DNA from 2 places in the Variovorax sp. LjRoot130 genome. Region 2 is predicted to be linked to the other one. Evidence: riboswitches for the same ligand, from Rfam matches in the RefSeq annotation. Region 2 holds a riboswitch; the other holds the start of a gene.

Region 1 (10,668 bases), 660 kb from region 2:
GAAGTTCACCGGCCGGTGTGAGAAGCGGTATCAGCGCGGGCAGCACCAGCGTGAGCGAGATGAACGAGAGATCGCCGACGATCAGATCGAAATGCGTGTAGTCGGGCGAAGCATCGGCCCAGGCGGACGCGTCGAGCGTGCGCGCATTGACGCCTTCGACGGCGGTCACGCGCGCATCCTCGCGTATCCGTGCATGCAGCTGGCCATGGCCCACGTCCACACCCACCACATGCGCGGCGCCGCGCTGCAGCAGGCAGTCGGTGAAGCCGCCGGTCGACTGGCCGACGTCGAGGCAGCGCTTGCCCTGCACGTCGATGCCGCTCGCAGCGAGCGCGCCCTCGAGCTTGAGCCCGCCGCGCGAGACGTAGCGCGCCTCGGCCGCATCGACGAGCTCGAGTTCGGCCGTCTCCGGCACCTCGTCGCGGTTCTTGCCGACCACGCGCCAGGTCGTGCCGTCGCGCCAGCGCAGGCCGCCCGCGATCAGCCGCACGGCCTGCGAGCGCGAGGCGGCCAGGCCGCGTTCGACGAGCAACTGATCGGCGCGCACGCGCTCCGCTCAATAGCGGTAGGTGTCCGGCTTGTAAGGGCCGTTCTTGTTCACGCCGATGTAGGCGGCCTGTTCGTCGGTCAGCTCGGTCAGCATCGCGCCGACCTTCTTCAGGTGCAGGCGCGCCACCTTCTCGTCGAGGTGCTTGGGCAGCACGTAGACCTTGCCGGCCTGGTAGGCATCGGGCTTGGTGAAGAGCTCGATCTGGGCGATGGTCTGGTTGGCGAAGGACGAGGACATCACGAAGCTCGGATGGCCCGTGCCGCAGCCCAGGTTCACGAGGCGGCCCTTGGCCAGCAGAATGATCTTCTTGCCGTCCGGGAAGGTGATGTGGTCGACCTGCGGCTTGATCTCTTCCCACTCGTACTTCTCGAGCGAGGCGACGGCGATCTCGTTGTCGAAGTGGCCGATGTTGCAGACGATCGCCTGGTCCTTCATCGCGGCCATGTGCTCGTGGCGGATCACGTCGCGGTTGCCGGTGGTGGTCACGAAGATGTCGGCCTTGTCGGCGGCGTACTCCATGGTGACGACCTTGTAGCCTTCCATCGCGGCCTGCAGCGCGTTGATCGGGTCGATCTCGGTCACCCAAACCTGGGCGCTCAGCGCGCGCAGGGCCTGGGCCGAGCCCTTGCCCACGTCGCCGTAGCCGGCCACGCAGGCGACCTTGCCGGCGATCATCACGTCGGTGGCGCGCTTGATGCCGTCCACCAGCGATTCGCGGCAGCCGTAGAGGTTGTCGAACTTGCTCTTGGTCACCGAGTCGTTCACGTTGATGGCGCGGAACAGCAGCGTGCCCTTGGCGCTCATCTCGTTCAGGCGGTGCACGCCGGTGGTGGTCTCTTCGGTTACGCCGATGATCTCGGCCGACTTGCGCGTGTACCAGGTCGCGTCGACGGCCAGCTTGGCCTTGATCGCCGCGTAGAGGATGCGCTCCTCGTCGCTGGTCGGGTTGGCCAGCACGCTCTGGTCCTTCTCGGCCTTCTGGCCCAGGTGCATCAAGAGCGTGGCGTCGCCGCCGTCGTCAAGAATCATGTTCGGGCCTTCGCCGGCCGAGCCCTTGGGACCGAAGTCGAAGATGCGGTGGGTGTAGTCCCAGTAATCTTCGAGCGACTCGCCCTTGATCGCGAACACCGGCGTGTTGGTGGCCGCGATGGCGGCGGCGGCATGGTCTTGCGTCGAGAAGATGTTGCACGAGGCCCAGCGCACGGTGGCGCCCAGCGCCTGCAGGGTTTCGATCAGCACTGCGGTCTGGATCGTCATGTGCAGTGAGCCGGTGATGCGTGCGCCCTTCAGGGGCTGGCTCTTGGCGAATTCTTCGCGGATGGCCATCAGGCCGGGCATTTCGGTTTCCGCGATGCGGATTTCCTTGCGGCCCCAGGCGGCAAGGGAGATATCGGCGATGGCCTGGTCGGCGGTGGACTTGAGAACGGCGCTCATGTGGACTCCAAAACAAGTTTGAATGATGCCGCTGTGTTCGGGGGACGAGACTCACCGCGAGAACAGCGGGTGAGCGTGGTTGCGAAGGGGTCCGAGCCTCACGCCTGGCGGCGCTGCAACGCTCCTCGGAAGCGGCATTTTAGCGCGTGCCGCTTTTCCGTCGCCAGCGGCGATTTGCGGATCGGCCTAGACTGCAACGCCCCCCAACCGCCGCCCTCGCGGCCCCACCATCATGTTCAAAGTCAAGCTCTTTGCTGCATCGTTCGTGATTGCCTTGTCCGCCGCGGCGGCGGCGCAGGAAACCGTGCGCGTGCGCGGCGTCATCGCGCGTGCCGATGCGAATTCGCTGACCGTGAAGGACCGCAGCGGCGAAACCGTCACGATGGTGCGCCCTGCCGACATGAACGTCTCAGAAGTCATTCCGCTCACGCTGGCCGACATCAAGCCGGGCAGCTTCGTCGGCGCCGGCGCCGTGCCGCAACCCGACGGCACGCAGCGCGCCGTGGAAGTGCTTGTGTTTCCGGAGGCCGCGCGCGGGACCGGCGAAGGCTTTCGCCCCTGGGACCTGATGCCCCAGAGCACGATGACCAACGCCACCGTGGCGCAGCTCGAAGCGGCGCCGTCCTCAGCGCCGGGCGGCCACAAGCTGCTGCTCAAGTACAAGGACGGCGAGCAGACCGTCATCGTGCCGCGCGGCACGCCGGTCGTGACCTTCAAGCCGGGCAATGCGGACCAGGCGGCCCTGGTGGTGCCGGGCGCCAAGGTGGTGATCACCGCGCAGGTGAAGGAAGGCAAGCCCACCGCGCTGCGCATGCTGGTCGGGCGCAATGGCTTCACGCCGCCGATGTGACGGCTCGTTAAAATTGCGGGCTTTGCCGCCAGCAGCCCGCGCCCGTGAGCGCGCTCCGCGTTCACCCCCATGACCTTCGCCTCCGAAACCCGCCGCCGCCGCACCTTCGCGATCATTTCCCACCCCGACGCCGGCAAGACCACGCTGACCGAGAAGCTGCTGCTGTTCTCCGGCGCGATCCAGATCGCCGGTTCGGTGAAGGCGCGCAAGGCCTCGCGCCACGCCACCTCCGACTGGATGGAGATCGAGAAGCAGCGCGGCATCTCGGTGGCCAGCTCGGTGATGCAGATGCTCTACCGCGAGCACGTGATCAACCTGCTCGATACGCCGGGCCACAAGGACTTCTCCGAAGACACCTACCGCGTGCTGACCGCGGTCGACTCGGCCCTGATGGTGATCGACGCGGCCAACGGCGTCGAAGCGCAGACGCGCCGCCTGATCGAGGTCTGCCGCCAGCGCGACACGCCCATCATCACCTTCGTCAACAAGATGGACCGCGAGGTGCGCGAGCCGCTGGAGCTGCTCGACGAGATCGAGCGCGAACTCGGCATGCCCTGCGTGCCGATGACCTGGCCGGTGGGCCAGGGCAAGAGCTTCGGCGGCATCGTGAACCTGCGCACGCAGGCGATGACGGTGTTCGAGTCGGGCAGCGAGCGGCTGCCGCAGGACTTCGAAGCCATGCCGCTGGCCGAGCGCGAAGCGCTGCAGAAGCGCTTCGGTCACGAGTTCGACACCGCCATGGAGAGCATGGAGCTCGCCACCGGCGCCTCGCCCACCTGGGACCGCGTGGCCTTCCTCGCCGGCAAGCAGACGCCGGTGTTCTTCGGCTCCGGCGTCAACAACTTCGGCGTGATGGAAGTGCTCGACGCGCTGGTCGACCTCGCGCCGCCGCCGCAGCCGCGCACCAGCACCACGCTGGTCAACCGGCAGCCGGTGGTCAAGGAGATCCAGCCAGAAGATAAGGACTTCGCCGGCGTCGTTTTCAAGGTGCAGGCCAACATGGACGCCAATCACCGCGACCGCATCGCCTTCGTGCGCATGGCCTCGGGCAAGTACACGCCGGGCATGAAGCTCAAGGTGCAGCGCACCGCGAAGGAGCTGCGCCCCACCAGCGTCGTGACCTTCATGAGCCAGCGCCGCGAGGCGGTGGAAGAGGCCTATGCGGGCGACATCGTCGGCTTCACCACCCACGGGGGCGTGCAGTTGGGCGACACCATCACCGACGGCGCCTCGCTGCAGTTCACCGGCCTGCCCTTCTTCGCGCCCGAGCTCTTCATGACCGTGATTCTCAAGAACCCGCTGCGCACCAAGCAGCTGCAGCAGGGCCTGGCCCAGCTCGGCGAGGAAGGCGCGATCCAGGTGTTCCGCCCCGAGGTCGGCGGGCCGATGCTGCTGGGCGCCGTGGGGCAGCTGCAGTTCGAAGTGGTGCAGCATCGCCTGAAGACCGAATACGACGCCGACGTGCGGCTGGAAGGCTGCCAATACACCGGCGCGCGCTGGATCACGGCCGACACGCCGGCCGAGCTGCGAGCCTTCACCGACGCCTACCCGGCGCGCATGGCACTCGACGCAGCGAACACGCTGGCTTACCTCTGCACCTCACCCTACGACGTGCGGCTGGCGCAGGAGCGCTTCCCGAAGATCCATTTCCATCCGCTGCGCGAGCATGCGGGGCTTGCACTTCAAACGGCCGGTTGATGCTCCCACTGAGCGCATGGCCCACTGAAGATCGCCAGCAAATCGCAGGCGTCCTTACCGACATCGACGACACGCTGACCACCGAGGGCGCCATCACGTCCGATGCGCTGCAGGCGCTGCACGACCTGAAGGCGGCTGGCCTGCCGGTGATCGCGATCACCGGCCGTTCCGTGGGCTGGAGCGAGCCCTTCGCGCCGGTCTGGCCGGTCGATGCGATCGTTGCAGAGAACGGCGCGGTGGCGCTCGCGGCTTCACCGTCGGGTGCGCTCGACAAACGCTACCGCCAGGATGCCGCGACGCGCAGCGCCAACTTCGCACGCATGCAGCAGGCCCTGGCGCGCGTCGAGCGCGAAGTGTCGGGCGCCAGGCGCGCCACCGACTCGCCGGGCCGCGAGACCGACATCGCAATCGACCACAGCGAATTCGCGCACCTGGGCGAAGCGCAGATCGCGCAGGCAGTGCAGATCATGCGCGCCGAAGGCATGAACGCGACGGTGAGCTCGATCCACATCAACGGCTGGTTCGGCGACCACAACAAGTGGGTCGGCGCCTGCTGGATCGTGCGCGAGCTCTTCGGCCGCGACCTGGGGGCCGAGCTCGATCGCTGGGTCTACGTGGGCGACTCGACCAACGACGTGCTGATGTTCGAGCGCTTCCCGCACAGCGTGGGCGTGGCCAACATCCGCCGCTTCGAGCCGCAGCTGACGACGCTGCCGCGCTACATCAGCGCCGGCGAGCGCGGCGCCGGTTTCGCGCAAGTGGCGGCCGCGCTGCTCGACAGCCGCTGAAGCGGCCTAGCGACGCTGCGCCTGCGCCCAACGGACGATGTCGGCGCTACCCATCGCGCCCGCCTGCCGCGCAATCTCGCGCCCGCCGCTGAACAGCGCCAAGGTGGGAATGCTGCGGATGCCGAAGCGCGCGCCCAGCGCCGGCACAGCTTCGGTGTCGACCTTGGCCAGGCGGAACTGCGGCTCGAGCCGGGCGGCGGCCTGCTCGAAGGCGGGTGCCATCTGGATGCAGGGGCCGCACCACGGCGCCCAGAAATCGACCAGCACCGGGATCTCGTTGCGGCCGAGATGGCGGTCGAAGGCGGCTTCGTCCAACGCCGTGGAGTGGCCAACGAACAGCGGCCGGTGGCAGTTGCCGCAGTCGGGCGCGCTCCCCAGCTGCGCACTGCGCACGCGGTTGGTCGTGTGGCAATGCGGGCAGACGACGTGCAGCGATTCGGTCACGGGGCGCTCACTGCGGCTTGGCGAGCCCCAGCTTCTCGATCAGCGCCTTCTCGCGCGTGAAGGTGGTCTGGGCGAACTTCGTGTAGTCGGCCGAGCTCATGTAGATGGGCAGCATGTCGTAGCGGCCCAGCGATGCGACGTAGCTGGGCTCTTCCATCGCCTGCTTGAAGGCGTCGTGCAGCTTCTTCACCACCTCGGGCGGCGTACTCTTGGGCGCACCGATGCCGAAGGGCGAGTTCTGCACGATGTCCAGGCCCAGCTCCTTCAGCGTCGGCGCATCGGGGAACTTGGCCAGTCGCTTTTCGCCCCAGGTGTTGAGCACGCGCAGTTTGCCTGCCTCCACCTGCGGCGCGAAGCCGGTGCTGTCGGCCGCAGCCATCAGCTGGCCGCTGAGCACGGCGAGCATCAGGTCGGCGCTGCCCTTGTAGGGCACGTGCTGCAGCTCGATGCCGGCCTTCTGCGCGATCAGCTCGGTCGTGAGGTGGGGGCTGGTCAGGTTGCCGGTCGAGCCATAGGTCAGCCTGCCGGGATTGGCCTTGGCATAGGCGACGAAGTCCTTCCATGTCTTGAACGGACTGTCGGCCGGTACGACGATGCCGAAGGCGTAGCCGGTGACGTTGATGACGTAGCTGATGTCCTTGACCGGGTCCCAGTTGATCTTGGTCGTGTAGGGCAGGCGGAACACGCCGAGCGGGATCTGGGCGATGGTGTAGCCGTCGGCAGGCGAGGTCTGCAGCGCCTGCGCGGGCAGCGTGCCGCCGGCGCCGGGCTTGTTCTCGACCACGACCTGCTGGCCGATGATCTTCGAGGCGTTCTCAGCCAGCTGCCGCATCGTGATGTCGGTCGGGCCGCCCGCGGGGAAGGCAATCACCAGCTTGATGGGCCTGCTCGGGAAGGCCTGCGCATGGGCGGCGGTGGCCGCGAAGCCGAGCAGGGCGAGGCACAAGAGAGAACGACGAAACATGAGGCGGGCTCCGGATTGCAGGGGCAGCCATTTGGCAGCGCGCGCCTCGCGAGGGCAATCGGGTTTCACCCCGGGGCGCGTCGCGCAGGCGTCAGCGCCGCCGTTCAGCCGGCGCGCTGCATGAAGCCGTCGAGCACATTGACCGCGTTGGTACCGACCTCGGCGACCGCATAGCCGCCCTCGAACACGAACACGGTCGGCAGGCCGGCGTGCGCCAAGTCTTCGCCGATGCGCAGGTAGTCGGGCGTGGCGAGCTTGAAGCCGGCGATCGGATCGCCCTCGAAGGTATCGAGCCCGAGCGACACGACCAGCGCGCCCGCCCGGAAGTCCACGATGCCGCGCAGCGCGCTCTGCAGCGCCTCGCGCCAGCGCGCGAAGCCGGTGCCGCGCGCAAGCGGCAGGTTGCGGTTGAAACCCAGCCCCGCGCCCACGCCCTCTTCGTCGGCATAGCCCAGGTAGTAGGGGTACTCGGTGTGCGGGTCGCCGTGGATGCTGGTGAACTGCACGTCGGCGCGCTCGTAGAAGATGGCTTGCGTGCCGTTGCCGTGGTGGTAGTCGATGTCCAGCACCGCGACCCGTTCGACGCCGGCGTCGCGCAGCGCCTGCGCCGCGATCGCCGCGTTGTTGAGGAAGCAGTAGCCGCCGAAGAAGTCGGCGCCCGCGTGATGGCCCGGCGGACGCGTGAGCGCGAAGGCGGCGCGCTCGCCGCGCAGCACATGCGCCGCGGCGGAGAGCGCACAGCCGGCACCGGCCCGCGCCGCCGTCCAGGTGCCTGCAGTGAGCGGCGAGCCCGAGTCGTACGAGAACAAGCCCAGGCGCGCCGGGAAGCTCGCCGGCAGCACGTCGGAGCGAAAGGTACGGATCGGCCAGTACGACGGCAGCGCATCGCGGGCCGCATTGGCAGGATCTAGCGCGACCCATTCGTCCCAGGCGCCTGCAAGGAATTCGAGATAGCGAGGCGCATGGACGCGCGCGATGGCCGCGTCATCGAATTCGGCAGGGCCTTCGATCGGGCCGAGCCCACGCTCCTTCAGTTCCCGCAGCACGTAGTCCGCACGCGCCGGCACCTCGAAGCAAGGCACCAGCTCACCGCGGAACATCTCCACCTTGCCGTGGTGCAGCACGTGCTGGTCGTTGTAGACGGTGAGCATCAGGCTTCCTTGCGCGCCCGGACCGGCACGGCCGGCTGCACCGGCACAGGTGGCACAGGCAGCTTCAGCACTTCATGCCCGCCGGCCCCGCGCGCCAGCACCGGCGCCAGCGCCACGCCGGTGTGCGTACGCAGCTTCACCACCTCCTCGGGCGGCGCCGCGGCGACCACGCGCCCGCCGCCGTTGCCGCCTTCGGGGCCGAGGTCGATCAGCCAGTCGGCCTCGGCGATCACGTCGAGGTCGTGCTCGATCACCACCACGCTGTGGCCACCGTTCACCAGCCGATGCAGCACGTGGATCAGCTTCTCGACATCGGCCATGTGCAGGCCGACGGTCGGCTCGTCGAGCACGTAGAGCGTGTGCGGCGCCTTGTTGCCGCGGCGCGTGACATCGTCGCGCACCTTGCTGAGCTCCGTCACGAGCTTGATGCGCTGGGCCTCGCCGCCGGAAAGCGTCGGCGAAGGCTGGCCCAGCGTGAGGTAGCCGAGCCCCACGTCCTTGAGCAGCTGCAGCGGATGGCTGATGTTGGGCATAGCGGCGAAGAACTCGACCGCCTCGTCGACCTCCATCTGCAGCACATCGCCGATGCTCTTGCCGCGCCAGCTCACGGCCAGTGTCTCGGGATTGAAACGCGCGCCGTGGCAGACCTCGCAAGGCACCTTGACGTCGGGCAGGAAGCTCATCTCGATGGTGCGCACGCCGGCGCCATCGCAGCCAGGGCAGCGGCCTTCTCCGGTGTTGAAGCTGAAGCGCGCCGGCCCGTAGCCGCGCGCCTTGGCCTCCAGCGTGTCGGCGAAGAGCTTGCGGATGGTGTCCCAGAAGCCGATGTAGGTGGCCGGGCAGCTGCGCGGCGTCTTGCCGATCGGCGTCTGGTCGACCTCCAGCACGCGGTCGATGGTCTCGTAGCCCTCGACGCCCTTGCAGCCCGCCCAGGCCGGGCGCTTGCCTGCGGAGTCGGCATCGCGGCCGGCCTTGGTCATGCGCTGGACCACGACCGCGTACACGTTGGCCAGCAGCACGTCGCGCGCCAGCGTCGACTTGCCGGAGCCGCTGACGCCCGTCACCGCGACCAGCCGATGCAGCGGCAGCGAGACCGTGACTTCCTGCAGGTTGTGCAGGTCGGCGCCGCGCACGCTGAGCCAGCCGGGCGCGCCGGGCTCGGGCGCCGGCACCGGACGGCGCGGCTGCAGCGGATGCTTGATCGCATCGCGCAGATAACGCCCGGTCTGCGAATCGCCCGCGCGCTCGAGGTCGGCGACCGAGCCCTCGGCGACCAGCCGGCCGCCGCGCTTGCCGGCGCTGGGGCCGATGTCGATGATGTGGTCGGCGCGGCGGATGGTGTCTTCGTCGTGCTCCACCACCACCAGCGTGTTGCCCTTGTCGCCCAGCTTGTGCAGCGCGTCCAGCAGGATCTGGTTGTCGCGCGCGTGCAGGCCGATGGTGGGCTCGTCGAGCACGTAGCACACGCCCTGCAGATTGCTGCCGAGCTGCGCCGCGAGGCGGATGCGCTGCGCCTCGCCGCCGGAAAGCGTCGGCGCGCCGCGGTCGAGCGTGAGGTAGCCGAGGCCCACCTCTTCGAGGAATTCGAGGCGGCTCTTGATCTCCGGCACCAGGTCGCGCGCGATTTCCGCCTGGCGACCGGTCAATGCCAGTTGCTCGAACCAGATGCGGATGTCGGTGACGCTCATGCGCGCGAGCTGGGTGATGCCGATACCGCCCTCACCCCAGCCCTCTCCCGCAAGCGGGAGAGGGCGCAGTGCGGGCTTCGGCTCCCTCTCCCCGCTGGGGAGAGGGTTGGGGTGAGGGGCCCGCCCGCCGCCAAACAATACCGCCCGCGCCGTCGCATTCAGCCGCGTCCCCTCGCAAGTCGGGCACACCACGTCGCCCACGTCCTCGGCCTCGGGCTCCGCAAAGGTCTGCTCGCGCCCCTTCTGGTCGTCGGCCATCACCGAGTCGTCGTAGACCTTGCGCTGTTCCTTGGTGAGCTTGACGCCGGTGCCCACGCAGTCGGGGCACCAGCCGTGCTTGCTGTTGTAGGAGAAGAGGCGTGGATCGAGCTCCGCATAGCTGGTGCTGCAGACCGGACAGGCGCGCAGCGTGGAGAACACGTGCGTGCGGCCGATGCCGCCGGTCGGCGCGTTGGCCATCATGGCGCCGCGCAGGCCGGTGAGATCGCTCAGCACCTGCACCACGCCCTTGCCGTGTTCGAGCGCCTTGGCCAGCGCCTGGCGCAGTGCGGTCTCTTCCGAAGGCAGCACATCGAGGCTGGCCACCGGCAGCTCGATGCTGTGCTCCTTGAAGCGGTCGATGCGAGGAAAACCGGTGGTGGGCAGGAACTCGCCGTCCACCCGCAGGTGCGTGTAGCCGCGCGGGCGCGCCCAGTCGGCCAGCTCGGTGTAGACGCCCTTGCGGTTGCTCACCAGCGGCGCCAGCAGGCCGATGTGCTGGCCCTTGAAGTTCTTGAGCAGTTGCGCCGCTATGCTGTCGGGCGTCTGCGGCTGGACCGCGGCGCCGTCGTGGATGCAGTGCTGGATGCCGAGCTTGACGTAGAGCAGGCGCAGGAAGTGCCAGACCTCGGTGGTGGTGCCCACGGTGCTCTTGCGGCCGCCGCGCGAGAGGCGCTGCTCGATCGCGACCGTCGGCGGAATGCCGTAGACCGCATCCACCTCCGGCCGGCCGGCCGGCTGCACGATGCTGCGCGCATAGGCGTTGAGCGATTCGAGGTACCGGCGCTGGCCCTCGTTGAAGAGGATGTCGAAAGCCAACGTGGACTTGCCCGAGCCGCTGAC
Region 2 (10,668 bases):
GCTTGGCCTCCTGCCGCCCGATGGTCACGGTGTGCAGCACGATGCCGCAGACGAAGGCCAGCATCGCGGCCAGCATGGTGCCGGTCAGCAGCACGGCCGTCGGCAGGCGCGGTACCAGGCCCGTGTCGATGTAGGTGAGGGCCAGCGGCACGGCCGCCACGAGCGAGGCCAGCGCCAGCACGGTCGCGATGCCCGAGAAGAAGAGCAGCGGCCGCTCGCTCACGAACAGCTTGCAGATGGTCTTGAGGATGCGCCAGCCGTCGCGGTAGGTCGAGAGCTTGCTGTGCGAGCCCTCCGGGCGCGAGCGGTAGCGCACCGGCAGTTCGGCGAAGGGCATGCGCAATTCCAGCGCATGGACCGTGAGCTCGGTCTCGATCTCGAAGCCCTCCGAGACGGCCGGGAAGGACTTGGCGTAGCGCCGCGAGAACACGCGCAGGCCCGAGAGCATGTCGGTGAGATGGCCGCCGAAGAGCCCCGCCACCGCGCCGGTCAGAAGGCGGTTGCCGAAGCGGTGCCCCGTTCGGTAGGTGTGGGCGTCGTGGCCGTCGTCGACGCGCGAGCCGACCACCATGTCGAGGTTGCCTTCGACCAGCGTGTCGATCAGGCGGCGCAGCTCGCCGAGGTCGTAGGTTGCATCGCCGTCGACCATCACGTAGATGTCGGCCTCGACGTCGGCGAACATGCGCCGCGCCACATTGCCCTTGCCGCGCAGCGCCACGTGCGTCACGCGCGCACCGGCGGCGCGGGCGACGGCCGCGGTGTCGTCGGTCGAGGCGTTGTCGAACACATGGACTTCGGCCTCGGGCAGGGCCACGCGGAACTCGTCCACCACCTGCGCGATGGCCAGTGCCTCGTTGAAGCACGGGATCACGGCGGCTATACGCAGTGCGGGCAGTGCGGGCAGTGCGGGCAGTGCGGGCAGTGCGGGCAGTGCGGGCAGCGGGGCTGGGCGCGGATCAGGGTGCTCGGTCATTCTTGTATTGCAGGATGCGATAGGCCTTGGCGCCGTCTTTCTCGTACATCAGGGCGAAATGATCGTCGAATCCAGGCTTGGTCGTGATCTGCGGCACCATCGTGTAGGGCATGACGATGGCCTCGAAGCCCAGTGCCGCGAGCTTGCGCGCCATCTCGGCCGGGGGAAGAGGAAGAAAGTCCGTGTAGCGCCACGGTCCCAGCGCGTCGCCCCAGATCGGGTTGGGCCCGTAGTAGATCGCCTCGCTCAGCGCGATCTGGTAGACGCGGCCGGTGGCGTGCTCGCGCAGGTAGTTCATGACGGCATAGCCGGGCACGTTGGCCCGCAGGAAGGCCTCCCGCGTCTCGGGCGTCGGCGACACCTTGGTGAGCGCGCGCGCGGTATGCCGGACCGACACCGCCGCGAGCGCTGCCAGAAAGACAACGACGAAGAGACTGCCCGCGCGCGCCGGCCAGCCCACGCGGCCGGCTACCGGCAGCAGCCAGCGCAGCCCCGCCACGATCCAGCCGAGCAGCACCTGCCAGCCCAGCACCGCAATCAGCGCGATCAGCGGGAACGAAGCCGTCAAGTAGCGCGGGTAGCGCGAGGTCAGCGTCCACACGAGCACCGAGTAGGCGCAGAAGATGATCGCGGCGTGCACGGCCGGCGAGCGCCGCCAGGCCTTGCTGAGAGGCGCGAGCACCACGGGCCAGATCAGGAGGCTGGGAAAGGCGGCATGGATGCGCACGTCGTCGAGCTGGTTCTTGTAGTCGGCCAGGTTCCAGTTGCTGAAGCCGAACAGCTTCGCGCCGATGGGATTGAAGGGATCGCCCGTCATCACGGCATTGCGCGCGTACCAGTAGATGCAGGGAACGAGAAAGCACAGCAGCGCGACGGCCCAGACGCCCGGGCGCCGTTCGCGGCGGATCACGAACCAGGCCACCAGCGGCAGGAAGGTCAGCGCCTGGTACTTGGAGCCCGCCGCGAGGCCGAGGAAAAAAGCCGCCAGTGCCAGCCAGCGCGGGCCCTGCTCCGGTGGCGATTCGCGCCACCACCACAAGGCCGTGCAGGCCGCCAGCACGAACAGCGCGACGCCCGTGTCGATCAAGGCGTTCGAATAGTCGCCCATGCCGAGCCAGATGGCGGCGCCCGCGCAGCCCAGCACGCGGTTCAGGTGCAGCACGCCCAGGCGGTAGACCATCCACACCGACAGCCAGCCGGCCAGCGCGTTCAGGAAATGCGCCAACACGTCGTCGCCGACCAAGAGCGCGGCGGCATAGAGCAGGTTGTAGTTGTACGGAAACCAGGGATAGCGCAGCCACTCATGGATGCCGAGAGAGCCGCTTTGCGCCACCTCGCGCGCATACGGCAGGTGGTACATCAACTCGTCGAAGGCGGCCGGCGGCGCCAGCGGCGCCAGCAGCGTCGGCAGCGCGACCAGCGCCAGCGCGACCAGGCCCGCCTTGTCGACCCATGACAGGGGCAGCCCCGGGTCGAAGGCGCGCACCTCCCGCCTCCATGCCGGAAACTGCACGCACGCCACCGCAAAGCCGATCGCGGCCAGCAGCAGCACGCCGGCGATGTCGAACGCGCCCGCGATGCCGAGCAGCTGGAACGCGCAGATGAAGACCCCGACGCCGAGCGCGGTGGCCATCGCGGTCTCGAGCCAGACGTCGTGGCGCACCGGCGAACCCATGCGCGACTGCACCACCCGCCCGAAGCCCCAGCAGCCGGCAACGAAGATCGCCAGCGCCGCATAGTGCGCGGCAGCAAACATCAGTTTCTGAAGCATCAGAGATTGGGGGCCAGCAGCCGCTCGAGATCCGCTTCGCTCTGCTTGCGTCGCGCTGCCTGATCCTGCAACTGGTCGTGCCCGATCTTGCCGACGTTGAAGTAGGTCGCCTCAGGATGGCTCAGGTAGAAGCCGCTGACACTGGCGGCGGGCATCATGGCGAGGCTCTCCGTCAGGGTCATCCCAATGTCCGCGCAGTTCAGGAGGTCGAACATCGGCCGCTTCACGCTGTGGTCGGGGCATGCCGGATAGCCCGGCGCGGGGCGGATGCCGCGGTACTTCTCGCCGATCATGTCCTCGTTGCTCAAGCCCTCGTCGGGCGCATAGCCCCAGAGATCGGTGCGCACGCGGTGATGCAGCGCCTCGGCGAAGGCCTCGGCCAGCCGGTCGGCCAGCGCCTTGAGCATGATGGCCGAGTAGTCGTCGAGGTCGTCGACGAAGTACTTCTCCTTCTTCTCGACGCCGAGCCCGCCGGTGACGGCGAACATGCCGACGTAGTCCTTCAGGCCGCTCTCGCGCGGCGCGACAAAGTCGGCCAGGCAGCGGCTCGGGCGCATGACGCCTTCGATGGCCTGCTTCTCGGTCTGCTGGCGCAACCCGTACCAGGTGAGCGCGGCTTCGGTGCGCGATTCGTCGGTATAGAGCACGATGTCGTCGTCGTTCTCGGTGTTGGCGGGCCAGAAGCCGATCACGCCGCTGGCGCTGAGCCAGCGCCCTTCGATCAGCCGCTTGAGCATGCGCTGGCCGTCGGCATACACGCGCACGGCCTCGGTGCCGACCACCTCGTCCTTGAGGATCGCCGGGAACGGGCCCGCGAGGTCCCAGGTCTGGAAGAAGGGCCCCCAGTCGATGTACTTCGCGAGCTCGGTCAGGTCGAAGTTCTTGAACACGCGCCGGCCGATGAACTTCGGCACCGGCGGCAGGTAATTCGACCAGGCTATCGGCGTCTTGTTGGCGCGCGCCTTCGCGAGCGGCCACAGCGGCGTCTGCTTCTTGTTGGCGTGCTGGTGGCGGACCTTGTCGTAGTCGGCGTTGATCTCGTCGATATAGGCCGCCGCCTGGTCGGACAGCAGCGACTGCGCCACGCTCACGCTGCGCGAGGCGTCGGGCACGTAGACCACCGGCCCTTCGTAGTGCGGCGCGATCTTCACCGCCGTGTGCACGCGGCTGGTGGTGGCGCCGCCGATCAGAAGCGGGATCTTCTTGATGCGGAAATGCTCGTCCTTCTGCATCTCGCCGGCGACGTATTGCATCTCCTCGAGGCTGGGCGTGATCAGGCCCGACAGGCCCACGATGTCCGCGCCCTCGACCTTGGCGCGCGCCAGGATCTCGTGGCACGGGACCATCACGCCCATGTTCACCACCTCGAAGTTGTTGCACTGGAGCACGACGGTCACGATGTTCTTGCCGATGTCGTGCACGTCGCCCTTGACGGTGGCGATGATGATCTTGCCCTTGGTGCGCACGTCGCGGCCCGCGGCTTCGTCCTGGCGCTTCTCTTCCTCGATGTAGGGAATGAGGTGGGCCACGGCCGACTTCATCACGCGCGCCGACTTCACCACCTGCGGCAGGAACATCTTGCCCTGGCCGAACAGGTCGCCGACGATGTTCATGCCGTCCATCAGCGGGCCTTCGATCACGTGCAGCGGCCGGCCGCCCTTGGCCAGGATCTGCTGGTAGGCCTCTTCGGTGTCCTCGACGATGAAGTCGGTGATGCCGTGCACCATCGCATGCGAGAGCCGCTGGTTCACGTGCACCGGGTGCTCGGGCGTGCCGCGCCACTCGAGCTTCTTGCTCTCGTCCTTGGCGCCGCTCTTGGCGGTTTCGGCCACTTCGACCAGGCGCTCGCCGGCGTCGGGGCGGCGGTTCAGCACCACGTCTTCCACGCGCTCGCGCAGCTCGGGTTCGAGGTCGTCGTAGACGCCCACCATGCCGGCGTTGACGATGCCCATGTCCATGCCCGCCTTGATCGCGTGGTAGAGGAACACGGTGTGGATCGCTTCGCGCACCGGGTCGTTGCCGCGGAAGCTGAAGCTCACGTTCGAGACGCCGCCCGACACCTTGGCGCCCGGCAGGTTTTCCTTGATCCAGCGCGTGGCGTTGATGAAGTCGACCGCGTAGTTGTTGTGCTCCTCGATGCCGGTGGCGATCGCGAAGATGTTGGGGTCGAAGATGATGTCCTCGGGCGGGAAGCCGATCTCGTCGACCAGGATGCGATAGGCGCGCTCGCAGATCTCGATCTTGCGTTCGTAGGTGTCGGCCTGGCCCTGCTCGTCGAAGGCCATCACGACCGCGGCCGCGCCGTAGCGGCGCAGCAGCGTCGCGTGGTGCTTGAACTGGGCCTCGCCCTCCTTCATGCTGATCGAGTTGACGATGCCCTTGCCCTGGATGCAGCGCAGGCCGGCTTCGATCACCTCCCACTTGGAGCTGTCGATCATGATCGGCACGCGCGCGATGTCGGGCTCGCTGGCGATCAGGTTCAGGAAGCGCACCATCGCGGCCTTGCTGTCGAGCATGGCCTCGTCCATGTTGATGTCGATCACCTGCGCGCCGTTCTCGACCTGCTGGCGCGCGACCGCCAGCGCTTCCTCGAACTGGCCGTTCAGGATCATGCGGGCGAAAGCCTTGGAGCCGGTGACGTTGGTGCGCTCGCCGATGTTGACGAAGAGCGTGCCTTGGCCGATCTGCACCGGCTCGAGGCCGGACAGCTTCATCGGAGGAACCGGGAGAACAGGGACGGAAGACGGATCGGAGGACATGGGCTCACCTGCGGAACGTGGGTCAGGCGAGCGTCGTTGCAAGCCCAAGCCTGACGCGGAGGCTTCGGATGGAAGGTACCGCGCTGCAACGCTCCTTGGGAGCCGCGGATTTTACGCCGGCTGGGCCACGCCGGCGGCCGATGCGGGCAGGCCGAACAGCAGGTCGAAGGCCCAGTTGAAGACGAAGGTGTAGACCAGGAAGAACACCACCAGGCCCAGGTCCATCACCAGCGCCTGCCACAGGCTCACCTCCATCCACCAGGCGAAGACCGGCACCAGGAAGGCGACCAGGCCGCCCTCGAAGCCGATCGCGTGGGCGACGCGGCGGCGCAAGCTGCGGCCGCGCACGGCCTGGCGCGACTCCCAGCGCTCGAACAGGGTGTTGAAGGCGAGGTTCCAGAGGATCGCGATGACCGAGGCGATGACGGCCAGCACGCCCGAGTGGCCCATGCCCTGCCCCGACATCAGCGCCAGTCCGGCGCTGGCCGCGACGATGGCGAGACCTTCGTAGAGCGTGATGTAGACGACGCGGCGCTTGAGCCCTTGCATGAAATCTTCCTGTTTGGATTGGCGGTTTGGCCCCTACTTTATGTGCGCTCATCTGATATAAAAAGTCATCTTCTTTCAGAATTATTGAAAGGCCGTTGCCATGAGTTTTTCCAGCGACAACGTGCACGTGTTTCTGGCCGTGCTCGACCACGGCTCCTTCTCGGCCGCCGCGCGGGCGCTCGGCCGCGTGCCCTCGGCGGTGAGCATGGCGATCGCGAACCTCGAGGCCGAGCTGGACCTGCCGCTCTTCGACCGCGGCGGCCGCGAGCCCCAGCCGACGGCCGCGGCGCGTTCGCTGGAGCCGCAGGCGCGGCTGCTCGCCGCGCAGCTCAAGCAGCTGCAGGTGCAGGCGCTGGCGCTGACGCAGGGCCTGGAGAACCGGCTCACGCTCGCGATCGCGCCCGAGCTGCTGGCCGCGCCGTGGAGCGCGCCGCTGGCCGCGCTGGCGCGGGAATACCCGCTGCTGGAAGTCGAGGTGCTGGCGGCGCCGCAAGCCGATGCGCTGGCGCTGCTGCACAGCGGCCGCGCGCAGCTGGCGCTGGTCTTCGAGCGGCCCAGCCTCGACGGCCGCGAGGGCTTTCAGGAAGTGGCCAGCGACACCATGGTGGCCGTGATGGCGCCCGACCATCCGGTGCTGGCCGCGGCCGGCGGCCGGCTGCGCGAGGAGCACCTGACGACCACGCGCCAGATCGTGGTGGCCGGGCGCGATCTCGCGACCAGCGACCCGCGCTTCGTCTTTGCGCGCCATGTCTGGCGCACCGACAACGCCTTGGCCGCGCTGAGCCTGATCACGGCCGGCCTGGGCTGGGGCTGGCTGCCGCGCAATTTCGCGCGGCCGCACGTGGCGGCCGGCGCGCTGGTGGAGATTCCGTTCGAGAACCTGTCGAACGGGCTCGACCTGTGGGTCGACGTGGTGTGGTCGCGCGAGCGCCCGCTGGGCCTGGGCGCGCAGCGCTTCGTCGCGCTGATCGCGCGCAAGAAGAAGCCCTAGCCCGGATATTTCACCAGCAGGCCGATGTGCCGTCGACCGAGCCTGCTGAGGGCCATTGAGCGTGGTCTTGCGTGCAGTGTGAGCTACTGGATGGAGTGGCGGCTGTTTTTGGGCACACGACCCCCTTACCCCCGTTGTTTGTCAGCGTGCCGGGGACAGCACTGGATGGATTTCAGGGGGCGAGGGCCTGCGCTGCGCTCAGGAAGACGCTGCGCAGGGGGTGGTGCGAAGCCAGCAGTACCCGCACACGGCGCGTGTTGCGCACGATGGCCGCGCCGATCTTCAGCAGGCGCACGCGGATCGTGGCCGCGGCGGCGCGTTCCAGCTCGGTGTCCTTGAGAGCGAACTCGCGCAGCCGTTGCATCAGCGTGTAGGCCAATGCGGCCAGCAGCAAGCGCAGCTGGTTGGCCGCGAAGCGGTGGCAACTTGCCCGCGTGCCAAACAGATCGAGCTGAGCCTCCTTGATGCGGTTCTCGGCCTCGCCGCGGGCGCAGTACAGCCGCTCATACAGCTGTATGGCATCGCCCTGAAGATCGGTCACCACGAAGCGCGGGTTGTTGCCCTGGCTGCCGTGCTCCAGGCGCGTGATCACGCGCCGTTCGATGTCCCAGCTGTCGGCCGCGTAGACGAACTCGTCGATCAACCGCTGCTTGGCGCCGGTGCGCGCGTACTCGTCGGCGAGCATCGCCTCGGCGTACTGCACGGTCGCCTCCAGCCGCGCGTTGCGCGCCAGCCCGATGATGTAGTTCACGCCCGAGCGCTCGCACCAGCGCAGCAATCTCTGGCGACAGAAGCCCGAGTCACCGCGCACGATGATCCGCGCGTCGGGCCACGCCTGGCGCAGCCGCTGCACCAGCAGCTTGATCACCGCCGCGGCGTTCTTGGCGCCATCGATGCGGCTGCGCCGCAAGACGCATGCGAGCATGGCTTGGCCGCAGAACACGTACAGCGGCAGATAGCAGTGGTGGTCGTAGTAGGCATGGAACTCGCAGCGCTCCTGGTCGCCGTGCAAGGGCACATCCGAGGCGTCGATGTCCAGCACCAGTTCTTCGGGCGGGCTCTTGTGGCTGGCGATGAACTGCTCGATGAGCACGCCATGCAGCGCCACTGCCTGCGCTCGCGTGGCCCCGGTCTCCAAGCGGCTGAGCGTGGGCGAACTCGCCAGCGCATCGACCCGGCCCACAGCGGTCTGCATCAGCAGATCGTCTCTCAAGGTGTCGTGGTCGTTGAGGTCTTCGTAGCCGCAGCACAAGCCGTAGATGCGTTGGGCGAGCAGGTCGCGCAGGCTGTGCGTGATGCGTGCCGGATCGCGTGCATCACTGAGCACGGCCGCAGCCGCTCGGCTCAGACCGATACGTTCGTCAACGCGACGCAGCAGCAAGACCCCGCCGTCCGAACCGATGTCCCCGCCCTCGAAGTTGGCCTCGATGACCCGCCGACCCACACGCCCCAAATCAATCGTCCCATCGGTACACTTTGGCATCGGCAGTCCTCGGTTGAAATTGGCGTCAGATACCAATGTCAACGCGCTCCGGCACGAGGCTGCCGACCCTCTACTGGTGAAATTTCCGGGCTAGAGCGCTACAGGCCGCCGCCTGGCCTGCTGTCCCCTGGCGTCGTGCCGGGCGGCGCGCGGTTGATCCGGTCCAGTTGCCTTTGCCGCGCCTCGGCGCCGGGCAGGGCAGCCGGCGGACGAACGCCCGGCTGGCCCGGATTCATGGCCGGCGGACGTCCCGGATGCACGTCCGGCGGACGTCCCGGATGCACGTCCGGTGGACGACCCGGATGGACGTCCGGCGGTCGGCCCGGATGCACGTTCGGCGGGCCGGCGTGCTCCGGCGGTCGGAAACCGCGGTCGGGACGCGGCGGCCGGACACCGTGATCCGGCGGTGGCTGCTGCCCTGGCGAAGGCCGCCAGCCCGGCTGCGGCTGCGGACGGAAGCCCGGTCCCGGATGCGCGTAGCCGGGGTCGCGCCACGGATTGGGCCGCCAGTCCGGCCGCGGCGCCGGCACCGGGCGCCAGCCGGCGACGGGCGGCGGCGGATGGTGGTCGCCCCACCAGCGCCGCTCGCCGTACCAGGGGCGGTCGCGGTAGTGGTTGCTCCAGTAGTTGCCGATCGTGAAGCCGACGATCGGCACGCCGATGATGGCGCCGTAGGTGGCCAAGGGCACGCGCCGGTCATCATCGTAGGCGTAGTCGATGTTGGCGGCATAGACCCAGCCGCGCAGCCCGTCGGGCAGCACCACGTCGCACCATGCATAGCCGCTGGTGCAGCCGAGCACCTCGAAGGGCTGGCCATGGCCGAGTCGCGCCACCAGCGGGTAGTCGCCCGAGGGGCCGGCACGCAGATTGACCGTGCCGCGGGCGAAGGCCTCCTGCGCCGCCGCGGCGACCGGCAGAACCAGGGCGATGGTGCCGATGCCGATCCATCGCTGGACGAGCTTGTTCATGGAATGTTCCTTTGCGCTCAGGCTACGCGCGCTCGACATGTTGTCAATCAGCCACGGCCTACCCTCAGCAACGGCCAGCCGCGCAAAGACGTGCACCGCCAGGGTGCTTCTTTACCTCAGGCCGCTTCGGGATACGCGGCCGCGCGATGCAGCGTGCGCCCCGCGAGCGGCGCCACCGAGCGCCCGATGGCGGCGATGTGGTCGGGCGTGGTGCCGCAGCAGCCGCCGACGATGTTGACCAGCCCCTCGGCCGCGAACTCGTGCAGCAGGCGCGAGGTGACCTCGGGCGTTTCGTCGAAGCCGGTTTCGCTCATCGGGTTGGGCAGGCCGGCGTTGGGGTAGCAGCTGATGAAGGTGTCGTCGGCCACGCGCGCCAGTTCCTGGATGTAGGGCCGCATCAGCGCCGCGCCCAGCGCGCAGTTGAGGCCGATGGCCAGCGGCCGCGCATGGCGCACGCTGTGCCAGAAGGCGGTCACGGTCTGGCCGCTGAGGATGCGGCCGGAGGCGTCGGTCACGGTGCCGCTGATGACGAGCGGCAGGCGCTCGCCGCTGGTCTCGAAGTACTCGTCGATCGCGAACAGCGCGGCCTTGGCGTTGAGGGTGTCGAAGATGGTCTCGACCAGCAGCACGTCAGCGCCGCCTTCGACCAGCGCCTCGACCTGCTCGTAATAGGACGCGCGCAGCTCCTCGAAGCTCACGTTGCGCGCGCCGGGGTCGTTCACGTCGGGGCTGATGCTGGCGGTCTTGGGCGTCGGGCCGAGGGCGCCGGCCACGAAGCGCGGTTTGTCGGGCGTGCTGAACTTGTCGCAGGCGGCGCGCGCGATGCGGGCCGATTCGAGGTTCATCTCGCGCGCCAGCTCGGCCATCTTGTAGTCCTCCTGCGCGATGCGGGTCGCGCCGAAGGTGTTGGTCTCGATCAGGTCGGCGCCGGCGGCCAGATAGCCTTCGTGGATGTCGCGGATCACGTCGGGGCGGGTCAGCGAGAGCAGCTCGTTGTTGCCCTTGACGTCGCGCGGAAAGTCCTTGAAGCGCTCGCCGCGGTACTGGGCCTCGCTGAGCTTGAAGCGCTGGATCATCGTGCCCATCGCACCGTCGAGGATGGCGATGCGTTCGGCCAGGATGCCGGGCAGTTGCTGGGCGCGGGTGTAGACGAGGGGCTTCATGCCCCGGATTG

What was found. A riboswitch is a leader RNA that binds a small molecule or an ion and turns the genes downstream of it on or off. The one in region 2 is predicted to bind S-adenosylhomocysteine.
Region 1: it holds a riboswitch for S-adenosylhomocysteine, as region 2 does, so the genes downstream of both, ahcY (adenosylhomocysteinase) here and metH (methionine synthase) in region 2, are expected to answer to the same signal.

Annotation. Positions count from the first base shown of each region.
Region 1 covers NZ_CAXURM020000001.1:948,370-959,037, reverse strand. The annotation lists gene ACSQ86_RS04785 (TlyA family RNA methyltransferase) at 1-547, opposite strand, end outside; gene ahcY (adenosylhomocysteinase) at 557-1,984, opposite strand; S-adenosyl-L-homocysteine riboswitch at 2,049-2,116, opposite strand; gene ACSQ86_RS04775 (hypothetical protein) at 2,217-2,834, shown strand; gene ACSQ86_RS04770 (peptide chain release factor 3) at 2,904-4,532, shown strand; gene ACSQ86_RS04765 (HAD-IIB family hydrolase) at 4,532-5,320, shown strand; gene trxC (thioredoxin TrxC) at 5,327-5,764, opposite strand; gene ACSQ86_RS04755 (tripartite tricarboxylate transporter substrate binding protein) at 5,772-6,728, opposite strand; gene ACSQ86_RS04750 (histone deacetylase family protein) at 6,833-7,879, opposite strand; gene uvrA (excinuclease ABC subunit UvrA) at 7,879-10,668, opposite strand, start outside.
Region 2 covers NZ_CAXURM020000001.1:284,180-294,847, reverse strand. The annotation lists gene ACSQ86_RS01510 (glycosyltransferase family 2 protein) at 1-904, opposite strand, end outside; gene ACSQ86_RS01505 (ArnT family glycosyltransferase) at 957-2,744, opposite strand; gene metH (methionine synthase) at 2,744-5,503, opposite strand; S-adenosyl-L-homocysteine riboswitch at 5,525-5,604, opposite strand; gene ACSQ86_RS01495 (PACE efflux transporter) at 5,615-6,052, opposite strand; gene ACSQ86_RS01490 (LysR family transcriptional regulator) at 6,153-7,043, shown strand; gene ACSQ86_RS01485 (IS1380 family transposase) at 7,216-8,526, opposite strand; gene ACSQ86_RS01480 (SH3 domain-containing protein) at 8,625-9,494, opposite strand; gene ACSQ86_RS01475 (homocysteine S-methyltransferase family protein) at 9,611-10,657, opposite strand.